Regions from separate parts of the Tardiphaga sp. 42S5 genome, predicted to be linked through region 2. Evidence: predicted binding sites of a transcription regulator. Region 2 holds the regulator's gene; the other holds the start of a gene.

Region 1 (7,480 bases), 1.5 Mb from region 2:
GTCCGCATCGTCTGCATGCGCCACGTCTAGCACCGCGATCTTGCCGGCCGATAAAGCCGATCGCAGAAATCCCGACCCGCCTTTTCATCCTTCGTGAAGTTCTGGAGGATCAGAATATTTCATAAAAATATCAAATCAAGGAAATGGGCTCCATGATACCGTCGGGCTGAGAACGCTCGGGCCAGCCATCGGCCGGCGTCATTTTTTGGGGGAAGGGGATCATGATGAAATTCGCCTGCGCGTTTCTGACTGCCGCTGCCATGTCTGCCGCGCCGGCCCAGGCTGTCGTGCTCGATCTGTCCACCATGTCCTGCAAGCAATTCGTCGAATCCGGTCCCGACGAGATCAAGATGGTGCTGACCTGGATGGACGGCTGGTACAAGGGCGACTCGGACGATGCGATCATCGACACCGAGGTGTTCGTCGAGAACGCCAAGAAGTTCGGCACCTATTGCGCGGCGCACCCGACCATCAGCATCGTGACGGCCGCGGAGAAAGTGCTAGGCGACTAGGCTCCAATCCCGAGCCAGCGCCCGGGTTTCTCGGTTTCCGAAGGTTTCAACCTGCGTGAGGCACGACGGGGTGCCCTGCGCCAGGTGCTTGGCGTGCCCGAATGGCCAGTGGTATAACCCCTCCGAAATTCACGGAGCTTTGGTGCCATGAAACGATCCAGCAAACTATTCAGCGTCGTCGCAGCGCTCGCGCTTCTGACCGGACCGGCCGCCGCGCAGATGATGAACCTGATGCCGGAGGTGAAGTCCAAGTCGGCGGAGGAGAAGGAGCAGGACGCGATCACCGAGAAGGCGTATCGCGAGTCGCTGCGCAAGATTCCCGACACCAAAGCCGCGGCCGATCCATGGGGCAATGTGCGCAGCGATGCGCCGAAGGCGGCTGCACCCGCTAAACAGCCACGCACCAAGACCGGCAGCGCTGCGAATTGATCAGGCCATGACGTGGCATCGGCGGCTCGTGCCGCCGGGCGCGCAAATGGACTGAAGCCTGCGCGCGGCCACTGACATATGCGCCTGTGTCAGTTGCTCCAGGACAGCGGCACTTCGAACAATCCGCCGCTGTCTTCATTCTCGACGACGATCGCGCCCCTCACGACGCCGAGGCTGCGCACCATCTCCGATGCGAGCTGACGTGCGTGCAGCATCGCTTCCTGATCGTCCTTGAAGCTCGTCCCTTCTTCGTCGAGGAACGTGTTTTCGGCGATAATATGAAAGAAATATCGAGGCACGGGAAACGACCACAGCTGGCGCGCGTGTAAATGGCTTGCAGCACCTGAGGTTGCTGTAAGACAATGATACCGCTAAACTAACTTGTTCCGTGCGTCGATAGAAATGTGCAAAATTTGCGGCAAATAAACGGTTTTTTTGCGCAGCCCGTCGCGTGCAGGGATCCGCTTTCGGAACCGTGATGCATCTCTGGGTTGTCATCGAAGGCGGCCATTGTATCGGGCGCCATGATCGTTGCGGTATGATGGGATGAGATACGGGAGTCATCCGGCCGCGATTTCACATATGGGGCAATCATGTCGTCGGCCGATATCGTATTTGCGTGTGCTCTGGTCGTGATGATCGGGTGCAACCTCTATGGCGAGCCGCGGATTGCAGGTGAGCGCGTTGCGATGCAGTGGGGCTTCGACGGCAAGCCGACATGGGATGCGCCGAAGCGGATTGCACTGTGGGGCATGGTCGTTTTTATGCTGACGGTGCGCTTGATCATCTGGACGGCGACAACCTTCGCACCGGAGAAGGTTCATGGCGCCAATCTCGGACTCATGCTGGCGTCGGTAATCATCGCAGCGTCGCACATTTTCATTGTGCTGAAGGCCATCAAGCGGAGCTGAGTTGCGGCATGACGTCTCCCTGCGGCGGCTGGCTTCGCCGCGCAAGAGAGGCTAGGGGAGCATCAGGGCGGAGAACGAAGCCGCCGCACATAGGCGAGGGGCATATGTCACGCGACCGGTTCTGGTTCTTCCACCCGTTTCGGGTGCGCTATTCCGAGATCGACGGCCAGGGCGTCGTGTTCAACGCGCACTATCTCACTTACTTCGACACGACCATCACCGAATATTTTCGTGCGCTCGGCTATGACCAGTTTGCCGATGCCAAGGCGAGCGGCGTCGACTTTCACGTCGTCAAATCGGTGATCGAATACAAGGCGCCGATCCTGTTCGATCAGGAGCTGGATGTCGCTGCGCGGGTGGCGCGGATCGGCAATTCCAGTCTGGTGTTCGAGCTCGGCATCTTCGCGCGCGCAGCCGACGATCTGTTTGCGACGGGTGAGATCGTCTGGGTCAATACCGATCAGAAGACCCATCGCCCGGTACCGATCGCGCAGCCGATCCGCGATTTGATCGCCACGCGCGAAACGCATCTCGCGGGATAAGGCACAGGTGACGTGGGCCGGTGCGCGGCGCCGGGCGACTCTAGGCTGGCTCGTCCAGATCGTAGAAATGGGCGAGCCCCCGGCAGATCTCCATCAACCGGTCGCGAAAAGGGGTCTGTGCCGGATCCGAGTAGCTGACGATGACGCGCCAGCTGTCATCCAGCGAATAGATGATCACGCTCATGTTCTTGGGCCATGGCCCGGCGATTGCGGCGGCTTCTCGAATGATCTTCTGAAGTTCGGCGGCGGTTTTCTTTGGCTTGGGCATCTACGCTCCCTGGCTAGAAGCGTTCTAAAGTGACGGCGAGGACCTGTCCAGACTCCGTCTCGGCGCGAAAACGCGCTCTCCGTCGATGGAATCGATGAGGGCGGGGTCTTCGTTGCGAAAGGGCCGTCCGCGAAGGCGGGCCTTACTTCTTTGGATTGAAGCGCCCGCCCAGGACTTTGATGCTCCCGGCCGAAGGTTGCGTCTTCGTGAATTCGGCTATGGCCTTGGCCAGCTCAGCATCCGACATGGGGTTGACGGGCTGATGCAACGAGCCGTCCCGAAAGCCACGCTCGATGGCAGCGTAATGCTCTGACTCATCTACAAGAATGAGCTTTTTAATTCGGGCCAGGAATGCAGAGAAGGGCATGGCGCGACTTCGGTAAGTTCGAATTCGTGAAACAGGCTGCCTGTCGTTTACGGCGGACAACATATCCAACATAGGTCAATGCCATTTTCAAACTAGGCCACTACGGCCGGAAACACGCCAGTACCGAAATTCCGGTACTGGCCGAAATAGGTCACTCACAATTTCGAAACAGGCCACTTGGCAGCGACTACCGGACCAGCCGTCGGCCGCCCGGATAGCACTTGTAGTCTGGCCCATGCTCTTGTTTGCATGAGGAGTGCATATCGGCCACGAAGAAGGCTGCCATCAGGACCACGAGAATTAGACACGCTATGGCTATTCGAGGGTTCGTCATCGCCACTCGCTGAATTAAAGCAGGCCACTGTTTCAGTTGGCGACAGCACTGAGAGCTTTGTCCAGCGAAAACCTTTCAGTTTTCCCGTTCTCGAAAACTAACCCGAAGCACCTGGTCGCGAAGCCGCGACCTTTTTCTAGCATCGGATAAAATTCCTTCGGAGGAGATGGAAGAGGCCAATTGGTTTTTGCGCAATAGGCCTCGTATAGAGCTTTTAAGCTTAGGAACTCATCGGGTGTAACGCGTTGCGAGATCGGTGTGTTTTTCAGGATTGGATCATAAACATCTTGGCTGCAGTTATGCTGGCAAACTGCCACTTGCCCTCGATATCGATCGCTTTTACGGCCATCTTGGATTCCCTCACTATTCGAAATGTTTATGAAAGCGCTTTTGGTCCGCGGCGCGATCCTATGCGCAGCGAGAGGTCCTGGCGCTCCGCGTAGCTGGTCGAGACGTACTGCTCGGGATCGCCCGACATGACCTCACGGCTTACAGCTACTGGACTGGTAACGAAGGTGCAAAATGAAAGAGGTCGCCCATTGAGGCGGCCTTTTAAAATCTGAGATACCTATTTTGCCGCCGCTTCCTTCTGCACCACTCATCAAATTGAGCGTTCCAAAGAGCTTGTAGAATTTCCTGCGGCTTCAATTTCTCAGTTACCCAATGGGCGACAAACGGCCCCCATTCGGGGTCGCGCTCCACTTCAGTTCGAATCTGGTTGGCAATCTTTCGATCGCTAATCTCGCGGTTAACTTGGTTCGGCGAACGGTCCCGCCTAATGCCACCTAAGCCAGATGCACGAGCTTGATCGTAGCCAAAACCCATCCGTAAGCTTGTTGGGGCATCGTTGGACATACTCAAGCTACCGATCTCGCCAGCCGTTGATCAGGAGATCTTTTGAGCACCACAGGACCGCGTCATCGCAGTCGTAGCCTCGCGCAACGATTGCCTGCCTAGTTCCAATGCCCATCCAAACGCCGTTTTTGAAAGCGTGGAAAACAGTCGTGTCATTCATCGTTGCAACCTCCTTAGGTTGCGTTAATGAAGCTTAACAATTACGGCAAAATTGGAACCAGGCCACTGCCAATCTAAAAATAGGCCACTGCGGTCGGAAACAGGCCAGTACCCAAAATTCTCAAAAGAACATATTGCGAACATAGAACAGATGGGGTACGTTGTTTTCAGCCCGAACAGCGCCGCCATCCTTTGGCGCTTGCCGTTTGTCCTGTCGCGAATCCCTTCATAAGGAGCTAGATCAATGGCTACCACTCCGACTGCCCTGCGTATCGTTGAAGGATCCTCCATGGACAAGACCAAGGCCCTGTCGGCCGCGCTCTCCCAGATCGAGCGCCAGTTCGGCAAGGGCTCGGTGATGAAGCTCGGCAAGAACGACCGGTCGATGGACATCGAGGTGATTTCGTCGGGCTCGCTCGGCCTCGATATCGCGCTCGGCGTCGGCGGGCTGCCCAAGGGCCGCGTGATCGAGATCTACGGACCGGAATCCTCGGGCAAGACGACCTTGGCGCTGCATTGCGCCGCGGAAGCCCAGAAGAAGGGCGGCATCTGCGCCTTCATCGACGCCGAACATGCGCTCGACCCGGTCTATGCCCGCAAGCTGGGCGTCAATGTCGATGAGCTCCTGATCTCGCAGCCGGATCACGGCGAACAGGCGCTGGAAATCGCCGACACGCTGGTGCGCTCCGGCGCGGTGGACGTGCTGATCATCGACTCCGTGGCAGCGCTGGTGCCGCGCGCCGAACTCGAAGGCGAAATGGGCGACGCGCTGCCGGGCCTGCAGGCTCGCTTGATGAGCCAGGCGCTGCGCAAGCTGACTGCCTCGATCAACAAATCCAATACGATGGTGATCTTCATCAACCAGATCCGCATGAAGATCGGTGTGATGTATGGCTCGCCGGAAACCACCACCGGCGGCAATGCGCTGAAATTCTACGCCTCGGTCCGTCTCGACATCCGCCGCATCGGCGCGATCAAGGAGCGCGACGAGGTCGTTGGTAACTCGACCCGCGTCAAGGTGGTGAAGAACAAGCTGGCACCGCCTTTCAAGCAGGTCGAATTCGACATCATGTATGGCGAAGGCGTCTCCAAGATGGGCGAAATCCTCGATCTCGGCGTGAAAGCGGGAATCGTCGAGAAGTCCGGCGCCTGGTTCTCTTATGACAGCCAGCGTCTCGGCCAGGGCCGGGAGAATTCCAAGGCCTTCCTGAAGGCCAATCCGGACATGACCGCCAAGATCGAAGCCTCGATCCGGCAGAATTCCGGCCTGATCGCCGAGCAGATTCTCGCCGGTCCCATCGAGCGCGACGAAGACGGCGGTGACGGCGAGGAGCCGGCCGAAGATTGATCGGATCGGTCCGGAGACGCACTGACGTTCATGCGCAGTGATCTTGCCGGACCGATCTTGCAGCCGAGATTTTCGGCTGAATGATTTCGCGGTGGGTGCTGTGGGGGTCTGTTGCCGATACCCTGCGGTGCCTGCCGCGTTGTCGTTTCAGGCGTCCTGATCTGGGTGCGCGCTGATCGCAATTATCGCCGCGCGGCGGGGACAGCTTCGCTTGGCGGCGCGATCAGTTTGTTGACCGCATGACAGGCGACGCCGTCGACCAGATCCGGCACGACTTTGCGACAGAGATCGAACACTTCCGGGCAGCGCGGATGAAACGTGCAGCCGGAGGGCGGATCGATCGGATTGGGAATCTCGCCGGAGACCGCGATGCGTGCGCGACCTGACATGGCCAGATCCGGCACAGCGCCCAGCAGCATGCGCGTATAAGGCATGCGCGGCGCGCGGAAGAGTTCGCGCCCTTCCGCAATCTCCACGATGCGGCCGAGATACATCACGCCGATCCGGTCAGCCATGTGCCTGACCACAGCAAGGTTGTGGCTGATAAACAGATAGGTCAGGCCGAATTTGTCCTGCAGTTCGCGCATCAGGTTGAGAATTTGCGCCTGCACCGAGACATCCAGCGCTGAGGTCGGCTCGTCGCAGACGATGAACTCGGCCTCCGATGCGAGTGCGCGGGCAATCGCGATACGCTGGCGCTGGCCGCCGGAGAACTGATGCGGGTATTTCTGCCCGTCGTCGGGATGCAGGCCCACCAGCGTCAACAATTCGCCGACGCGGGCGCGAATGTCGCGCTCGCCCTGAATGAGATCGAAGGCGCGGATCGGTTCGGCGATGATCGCATCGACGCGCAGCCGCGGATTGAGGCTCGCATAGGGATCCTGGAAGATCATCTGGATGCGCTTGCGCAGCAGCTTGCGCGCGCCGGCCTGCCCGGGATCGCTCATCGAGACGCCGTCGATGATGACGTCGCCGGATGTCGGCGGCAGCAGCCCGACCACCATCCGCGCCACCGTGCTCTTGCCCGAACCGGATTCGCCGACCAGCGCAAAGGTCTCGCCGCGCTTGATCTCGAACGAGACGCCGTCGACGGCCTTCAGAAACTCCATCGGACTGCGCTCGATGACGCGGTTGAGCCACGGCTTCGAGACGTCGAATGCGCGTTTGAGATTGCGTGCCTGCACCAGCGCCGTCATGCCGCGCTCTCCGCAGGAGCGTGGTCATGGAGATGATTGGGATCATAGAGGTGGCAGGCGACCTGCTGCGCGCCGACGGCGATAGGTTCAGGCCGCTCGGTGCGGCAGCGGTCGAACGCGAAACTGCAGCGCGGATTAAACGCACAGCCCTGCGGAATGGCAGACAGCCGCGGCATTGAGCCTGGAATCTGCACCAGCCGCTGCGAGGCGTCGCCCGTCAGCGTCGGGATCGCGCCCATCAGTCCCTTGGCGTAGGGATGCAGCGGGTTCTGCACCACGTCGCGCACCGGGCCGATCTCGGCGATGCGCCCGGAATACATCACGGCGACGCGGTCGGATGTCTCGGCGATGACACCCATGTCGTGGGTGACCAGCATCACCGCCGTGCCGTGGTCGCGGCCGAGCCGTTTGATCAGCGCAATGATCTGCGCCTGCACGGAAACGTCGAGCGCGGTGGTCGGCTCGTCCGCGATGATCAGTTCGGGCTCGGCCGCGATCGCCAGCGCGATCACCACGCGCTGTCGCATGCCGCCGGAAAATTCATGCGGATAGGCATCGA
Region 2 (7,480 bases):
GTTCCTGCGCGAAAACCGCATCGTGCCGGAGAAGAACGATCTCAACTCGCTGCTCTTCCTGCTGACACCCGGCGTGGAAGCCAGCAAGGCCGGCACGCTGATATCGGGCCTCGTCGCCTTCAAGAAGCTTCATGACGACAACGCCCTGCTCGAAGACGTCATCCCGGAATTCGCACGGCGCAGGCCCGCGCGTTACGCGGGCATACGCCTGCGGGATCTATGCGGCGACATGCACCGGTTCTTCCGCGAGGCCAATGTGAGCGAACTTCAGACCAGGCAATTCTCCGCTGACCATCTGCCGGAGATTGCCATGTCACCCCATGATGCCGCGCGCTGTCTGGTGCGCAACGACGTCGATTACCTCCCGATCGATGAGATCTTCGGGCGCGTCGCGACGACGCCGTTCGTGGTCTACCCGCCCGGCATCGCCACGATCGTCCCCGGAGAACGGCTCACCGAACGGTCAAAGCCGATGATCGATTATCTCAGGATGTTCGAGACCTGCTTCAACACCTTCCCGGGCTTCGACGTCGAAATCCAGGGCATCTACCGCAAGGTCGACGCCAATGGCCGGATCCGACTTTACACTTACGTGGTCTCCGAATAGGGAGCACGTAAGGAGCCTGATTTGCCAACGGAACTCGAACAGCCGGTCGTCATCCGACCATCACGCGACACCGACGTCGATGCCATGCTGGCGATCTATCGCCGGCACATCCGGCAAGGCGTCGAGGAAGGCGTCAGCGACGCCGACACGCCGCAGCCCGACGATCTCAGAGACCGGCGCAAGAACCTGCGCAGCAAACGGTTCCCGCATCTCGTCGCCACGCAAGGCGGCGAGGTCGTCGGCTATGCCTATGTGGTGCTGTTCCGCAAGCGACCGGCCTATCGCTACACGGTCAAGCATTCGATCTATATCCACCACGGACATGTCGGCCGGGGCATCGGCCGGCTGTTGATGCGCGAGTTGATCGATGTCTGCGCGGCGGCCGGCTTCCGGCAGATCATCGGCTATATCGATGCCGACAACACGGCCTCGCTCGGCTTGCATGAGAGCTTCGGCTTTGCCCGCGTCGGCTTGCTGCCCGGCGTCGCCTATCGCTCCGGCCGCTGGGCCGACACGATCATGGTTCAGCGCTCGCTGGCGACCGGCTCCACGACTCCGCCGCCGCCCATTGGGCGCGTGACGTCCGCGTAGCCCAAGCGACCGCGGAAGCATTTTCCATGTCCGTCGAGGATCGACGACTGGTGAGGAACAGCCTCCTCAAACCTCGCTCAACGTGCGTTCTGTTGACGGCAAATTAAGCATTGCAGAACACATATGGAACATATAGTGTTCGTTCATGATTTGTTTCGAGATTCTGTGGCTTTGAGTAGTTTGAGAGTGCCCGAACTCGCGCAACCGATCTTCGAACGATCGTCTCTGGATTGAGGCTCACCGTTCGAAGGCCCTTTGAAACGCACGCGGCGGCCGACACCGTCAACTGAGGATGGCTTCAGATGCTCACGCGCAAACAATACGAACTCCTGCGATTCATCGATCAACGGCTGAAGGAAGCCGGCGTCCCACCGTCCTTCGACGAGATGAAGGATGCGCTCGACCTGCGCTCGAAGTCCGGCATCCATCGTCTGATCACGGCGCTGGAAGAACGCGGCTTCATACGCCGTCTGCCCAACCGCGCCCGTGCCATCGAAGTCATCAAGCTGCCAGAGCTCGGCGCGCCGGTCACCGGCGGCACCGGGCGCCGCGGCTTCACGCCCAGCGTCATCGAAGGCACGCTTGGCAAGGTGCGTTCGGCCGCCAGCATCGCCAGCAACAGCGGTGATGATGACAATGGCCGCACGGTTGCTATCCCGGTCATGGGCCGGATCGCGGCCGGTACGCCGATCGAGGCGCTGCAGACCCGTAGCCACACCATCAGCATGCCCGCCGACATGCTCGGTTCCGGCGAACATTACGCGCTCGAAGTGCGCGGCGATTCCATGCAGGACGCCGGCATTCTCGACGGCGACACCGTGCTGATCCAGCGCAACGAGAGCGCCGACACCGGCGACATCGTGGTGGCCCTGATCGACGACGAGGAAGCCACGTTGAAGCGCTTCCGCCGCCGCGGCGCGTCGATCGCGCTGGAGCCTGCGAATGACGCCTACGAGGTCCGTATCCTGCCACCCAACCGGGTGCGCATTCAGGGCAAGCTGATCGGCCTGTATCGCCGCTACTGAGATTTGCGCCTCGGCGGATTACTGATCTTCGGGTTGAAGATCGGTTTCCGCCGGCGTCGCATCCACCGGCCGGTTTTGCGGTGGACGACTGTTCTGGATCAGATCTTGCTGGGGCTCATCGGGAATTGCGCGCGACCACGGACGGTCCAGGCCCCGTGGCCGCACGGCATCGATGGTAAAGCCGTTTGCGGTTCGCTGCAGGCTCACCGCACCATTTCGTTGCAAGCGATCCTGATCGATCACCAGCGCCCTGCAATCCCTCGGCGATTGTCTCGTCGTGACGATCAGCGCCGCTTTCTCGCAATCATCTGTGAAGGCGTCCGGCTGTAAAACCAGCGCCACCAAAGCGCCATCGGCCAGCGGCGTGATGCATCCGTCGCGGTCGCAGGACACACCGTGGCTGACGGAGGCATCGGTCGGCAGACGCGCATCGGCATCGCCGGCGAGCCACTCTTTCAGCAGAAATGTATCCTTGGCGCTGCGCATCACGTGGAGATGCCCGTCCCTGCTCCGCACCGCGACACTGTGACCATCACCCGAGATCAGGACATCCGGCTGCTTCACCAGCAACGCCCAGACAATCGAGAGCACCAGCACGCCAGCCCCCGCGAAGCGCAACGGCGTGCGCAGCAATCCGAGCACGATGATGCCGATACTGGCTGATATCAGCGGTCCGATGCCAAAGGCCGGCATCCGGCCGATGGCGCCGGGCAAGGCTGCCACCCATTGCGTGACCACAATCATCCACTGGATGCCGACATCCATCAGCCGCCAGAACACACCGTCAAAGCCGAACGGCATGGCCACCAAACCGAGAATGCCCGCCGGCATCACCAGCGCCGAGACCACCGGCATCGCCAGGAGATTGGCGACAACGCCATAAGGCGTGACGCGATGGAAATGAAACGCGGCATAGGGCGTGGTGGCGAGGCCCGCGACCAGCGAAGCCAGTACGAGCATCGCGATCTCGCGTCCGCCCCATAGCGCCACGCGCGCGGTCGCGGAATGATCGGGCGAGGCAAACAGCGCGGGCATGCCTATCTGCACCAATGCGACCAGCCCCAGCGTCGCCGCGAATGACATCTGAAAACTCGGATGCACCAACGCTTCCGGCGCCACGATCAGCACAACCATTGCTGCCACCGCCAGGGTGCGGAACGTCACCGCCCGGCGATCGACCATGACTGCAATCAGCACGACGGCCGTCATGAAAAACGATCTCTGCGTCGCGACTTCAGCACCTGACAACAGCAGGTAGAACAGTGCTGCGAATAACGCCGCAGCCGCTGCGACTTTCTTGATCGGGAATGTCACCGTCAGGACAGGGATCAGTGCCAGCAGTGCGCGTATCGCAAAGAACACCACGCCGGCGACAACGGCCATGTGATAGCCGGAGATCGACAACACATGACCGAGGCCGGAGATGAACATCGCATCATTGACGTCAGCCGAAATCGCATCGCGGCGACCTGTGAGCAGTGCCGTGGCAATGGCGCGACTATCGCCCGAGAGCACGGTGCGGATCCGCGCGTCGATGGCGTCGCGTAGCCCCTGCATGGTCGCCGAATAGCGTAACGCCACACTCGGCTGTATCGGCGGGTCGACCGCCTTGATGCCGCCCATCACAAAACCGGACGCGCCGATCCCTTGAAAGTACAGATCGCGGCCGAAGTCGTAGCTACCCGGCCGGAGCGGCGACAGCGGCGGCTGCAGCCTTGCCTTCAATTCGACGAAGCTGCCGACGGCAGGCGCCGTGCCCTTCTTCACCGACAGCCGCACACGGGTCAGCTTCGGTGCGGCGCGCGGGCTGTCCATCGTGGCAACGCGGAGCACGAAGCGATCCGTGCGCTCCCGTTCCTCGTGAGTTTCGACGAAGCCGGTAATCGCGACGGAATAGAGCGGCTTCGCCAGAACCTCATGAGCCACACGCGCGGTTTTCATGGCAGCCATCGCGAAGCCCGCCGCGATGGCCGCAATGAGCAAGATCAAGGGAAACCATCGCTGCCGCCGCAGCAAAAACGCAGCCACGCAAAGAAGGCCTGCCGTCGCAGCGGCAACCCAGGCCACCGGCTCATGCTCAGCGGCAAAATACAGCGCGATGCCGGTCCCGAAAGCGATCGGCACCCAAGGCAGCAAGCGACCGGGACCAGCTTCGGCCCACACCCACGTCCAGAGCGTCTCGAAGCCCGACGTTGATGACGTCGGTGACGGGAGAGCGACGCCTGCCGTGGCCGGCGGCGGCCATGTGGTCGCCGTGCCGGATCGGCCCCGCCGCTGTTGCTGATCCCCGCTCCGCGCCATCGAACGCCCGCACGCCACGCTCGCCCGTCCGAATGCTATCGGAAGGGCAAGCGGCGACTAGCGGAACGGATGCAGAATACGAAAACTAATCCCTGGGGTTGCTCAAGCGAGCTTGGCGTAGCTATCGCGCAGACCGACGGTACGGTTGAAGACCAGCTTGCCCGGCGCTGAATCCTTGTCGCGACAGAAATAACCCTGGCGCTCGAACTGCACGACATCGCTTGTGTTGTCGCTCGCCAGCGCCGGCTCAAGCATGGCGCCGGTCAGCGTCTCCAGCGAGTCCGGATTGAGCTGCGATGCGAACTCGGTCGCATTGGGCTGCGGATCGGCGAACAGCTGATTGTAGACGCGCACTTCCGCCTGCACGGCATCTGCAGCGCTCACCCAATGGATCGTCGCCTTGACCTTGCGGCCGTCCGGCGCATTGCCGCCCCGGGTTTCCGGATCATAGGTGCAGCGCAGTTCGACCACCTCGCCGGCAGCGTTCTTGATCACGTCCTTGCAGGTGATGAAATAGCCGTAACGCAAACGGACCTCGCGGCCTGGCGCCATGCGGAAGAATTTCTTCGGCGGCTCTTCCATGAAGTCGTCATGCTCGATGTAGAGCTCGCGGCCGAACGGGATCTGCCGCGTGCCCAGCACTTCATCATCGGGATGATTGACCGCTTCGAGCTGTTCGGTCTGACCTTCGGGATAGTTCTCGATCACCACCTTGAGCGGCTTCAGCACAGCCATGCGGCGCTGTGCCGTGCGGTTCAGTGTCTCGCGCACGGCGAAGTCGAACATCGAGATATCAACGGTCGAATTGGCCTTGGCAACGCCGATGCGCTTGACGAACTCGCGCAGCGCTTCAGCGGGAATGCCGCGGCGCTGCAGGCCGGCGAGCGTCGGCATCCGTGGATCGTCCCAGCCGGTGACATGGCCACCGCGGACGAGTTCGGTCAGCACGCGCTTCGACAGCAGCGTGTAGGTCATGTTGAGGCGCGCGAATTCATACTGATGCGGCCGCGACGGCACCGGCAGGTTTTCCAGGCACCAGTCGTAAAGCGGCCGGTGATCCTCGAATTCGAGCGTGCAGATCGAATGCGTCACGTGTTCGATGGCATCCGACTGACCGTGCGCGAAGTCGTAGCTCGGATAGATGCTCCAGGCGGTGCCCGTGCGCGGATGATGCGCATGCAGGATGCGATAGATCACGGGATCGCGCAGGTTGATGTTGCCCGACGACATGTCGATCTTGGCGCGCAGCACGCGGGCGCCGTTCGGGAATTCGCCGGCACGCATCCGCGCGAACAGATCGAGGTTCTCATCAACCGAACGGTCGCGGAACGGGCTGTTCTGGCCGGGCTCCGTCAGGGTGCCACGCTTAAAGCGGATTTCTTCCTGCGACTGGTCATCGACATAGGCCTTGCCGGCGCGGATCAGGTGTACCGCCCAGTCATAGAGCTGCTCGAAATAGTCCGAGGCGTAATGCAGGTTGCCCTCGCCCCAGTCGAAGCCGAGCCAGCGGACGTCGCGCTGGATGGCGTCGATATATTCCTGCTCTTCCTTGGTCGGATTGGTGTCGTCGAAACGCAGGTTGCAGTGGCCGCCGAATTCCTCGGCAACGCCGAAATTCAGGCAGATCGACTTGGCATGGCCGAGATGCAGGTAGCCGTTGGGCTCCGGCGGAAAGCGCGTCACCACGCTCTTGTGCTTACCGGATTGCAGGTCCGCCGCAACGATGTCGCGGATGAAGTCACGGCCTGCGTCGGATACCGATTCGTCTGTCATTTGCTGCCTTTCAAGCTGCGCCCTATGTGCCAAATCCGGAAGGCCGCGCCAAGGCCGGATCAGGGGCCGGGTCCCGCGAAAGGGCCTTTTCCGATGCGGTTCCGACCCCAAATCCGCGTTTATTCGCCGTGAGACAGCGCCCTGTCGTTGTGATAAACGCCCGCCAACACTCACACCGAACTCGATCGAACCCGCTGATATGACCGCTCCCGTCGTTACCCGTTTCGCCCCCTCGCCGACCGGCTTCCTCCACATCGGCGGTGGACGCACCGCGCTGTTTAACTGGCTCTATGCCAAGAAGACCGGCGGCAAGATGCTGCTGCGGATCGAGGATACGGATCGCGAGCGTTCAACGGATGCCGCGATCGACGCCATTATCGACGGGTTGAAGTGGCTGGGCATCGAATGGGACGGCGACACCGTCTTCCAGTTTGCCCGTGCCGGCCGGCACCGCGAAGTCGCCGAACAGCTGCTGGCCGAGGGCAAGGCCTATTACTGCTATGCCAGCGCCGAGGAACTGCAGCAGATGCGCGAGACCGCCCGCGCCGAGGGCAAGTCCAAGCTCTATAACGGGCTGTGGCGCGACCGTGATCCGTCGGATCCGCGCCCCGACGTCAAACCGACGATCCGCCTGAAGGCGCCGCTCACCGGCGAGACCGTGATCGAGGATCAAGTACAGGGCCGTGTAGTCTGGCAGAACGAAAATCTCGACGACCTCGTGCTGCTGCGTGGCGACGGCAATCCGACCTACATGCTGGCGGTGGTGGTGGACGACCATGACATGGGCGTGACGCACGTGATCCGCGGCGACGACCATCTGATCAACGCCGCGCGCCAGAAGCAGATCTACGACGCGCTCGGCTGGACCGTGCCCAGCATGTCGCATATTCCGCTGATCCATGGGCCTGATGGTTCGAAACTGTCGAAGCGCCACGGTGCGCTCGGCGTCGAAGCCTATCGCGCGCTGGGATATGTGCCGGCCGCTCTACGGAATTACCTGGTGCGGCTCGGCTGGAGCCATGGCGATCAGGAAATCTTCTCGACCCAGGAGATGATCGACGCCTTCGACCTGTCGGGGATCGGCCGCTCCGCCGCGCGCTTCGATTTCGCCAAGCTCGAAAATCTCAACGGTCACTACATCCGCCACACCGACGATCAATCCCTCGTGACCATGTTCGAGGAC

What was found. The regulator LexA, encoded in region 2, represses DNA repair genes until DNA is damaged. The targets are predictions, from matches to a motif close to TGTTCNNNNTGTGTTCNG.
Region 1: a site for LexA is predicted at 4,503-4,520, ahead of recA (recombinase RecA). Genes of this name have one in related genera too.

Annotation. Positions count from the first base shown of each region.
Region 1 covers NZ_CP139027.1:5,325,991-5,333,470, reverse strand. Annotated here, with positions in the region: gene SFY93_RS24870 (HdeA/HdeB family chaperone) at 225-512, shown strand; gene SFY93_RS24865 (hypothetical protein) at 660-941, shown strand; gene SFY93_RS24860 (DUF6894 family protein) at 1,031-1,240, opposite strand; gene SFY93_RS24855 (hypothetical protein) at 1,535-1,852, shown strand; gene SFY93_RS24850 (acyl-CoA thioesterase) at 1,957-2,394, shown strand; gene SFY93_RS24845 (hypothetical protein) at 2,435-2,662, opposite strand; gene SFY93_RS24840 (hypothetical protein) at 2,805-3,029, opposite strand; gene recA (recombinase RecA) at 4,622-5,725, shown strand; gene SFY93_RS24830 (ABC transporter ATP-binding protein) at 5,908-6,921, opposite strand; gene SFY93_RS24825 (ABC transporter ATP-binding protein) at 6,918-7,480, opposite strand, start outside.
Region 2 covers NZ_CP139027.1:3,780,778-3,788,257, reverse strand. Annotated here, with positions in the region: gene SFY93_RS17515 (Orn/Lys/Arg family decarboxylase) at 1-607, shown strand, start outside; gene SFY93_RS17510 (GNAT family N-acetyltransferase) at 629-1,198, shown strand; gene lexA (transcriptional repressor LexA) at 1,501-2,223, shown strand; gene SFY93_RS17500 (ComEC/Rec2 family competence protein) at 2,242-4,524, opposite strand; gene SFY93_RS17495 (glutamine--tRNA ligase/YqeY domain fusion protein) at 4,627-6,297, opposite strand; gene gltX (glutamate--tRNA ligase) at 6,497-7,480, shown strand, end outside.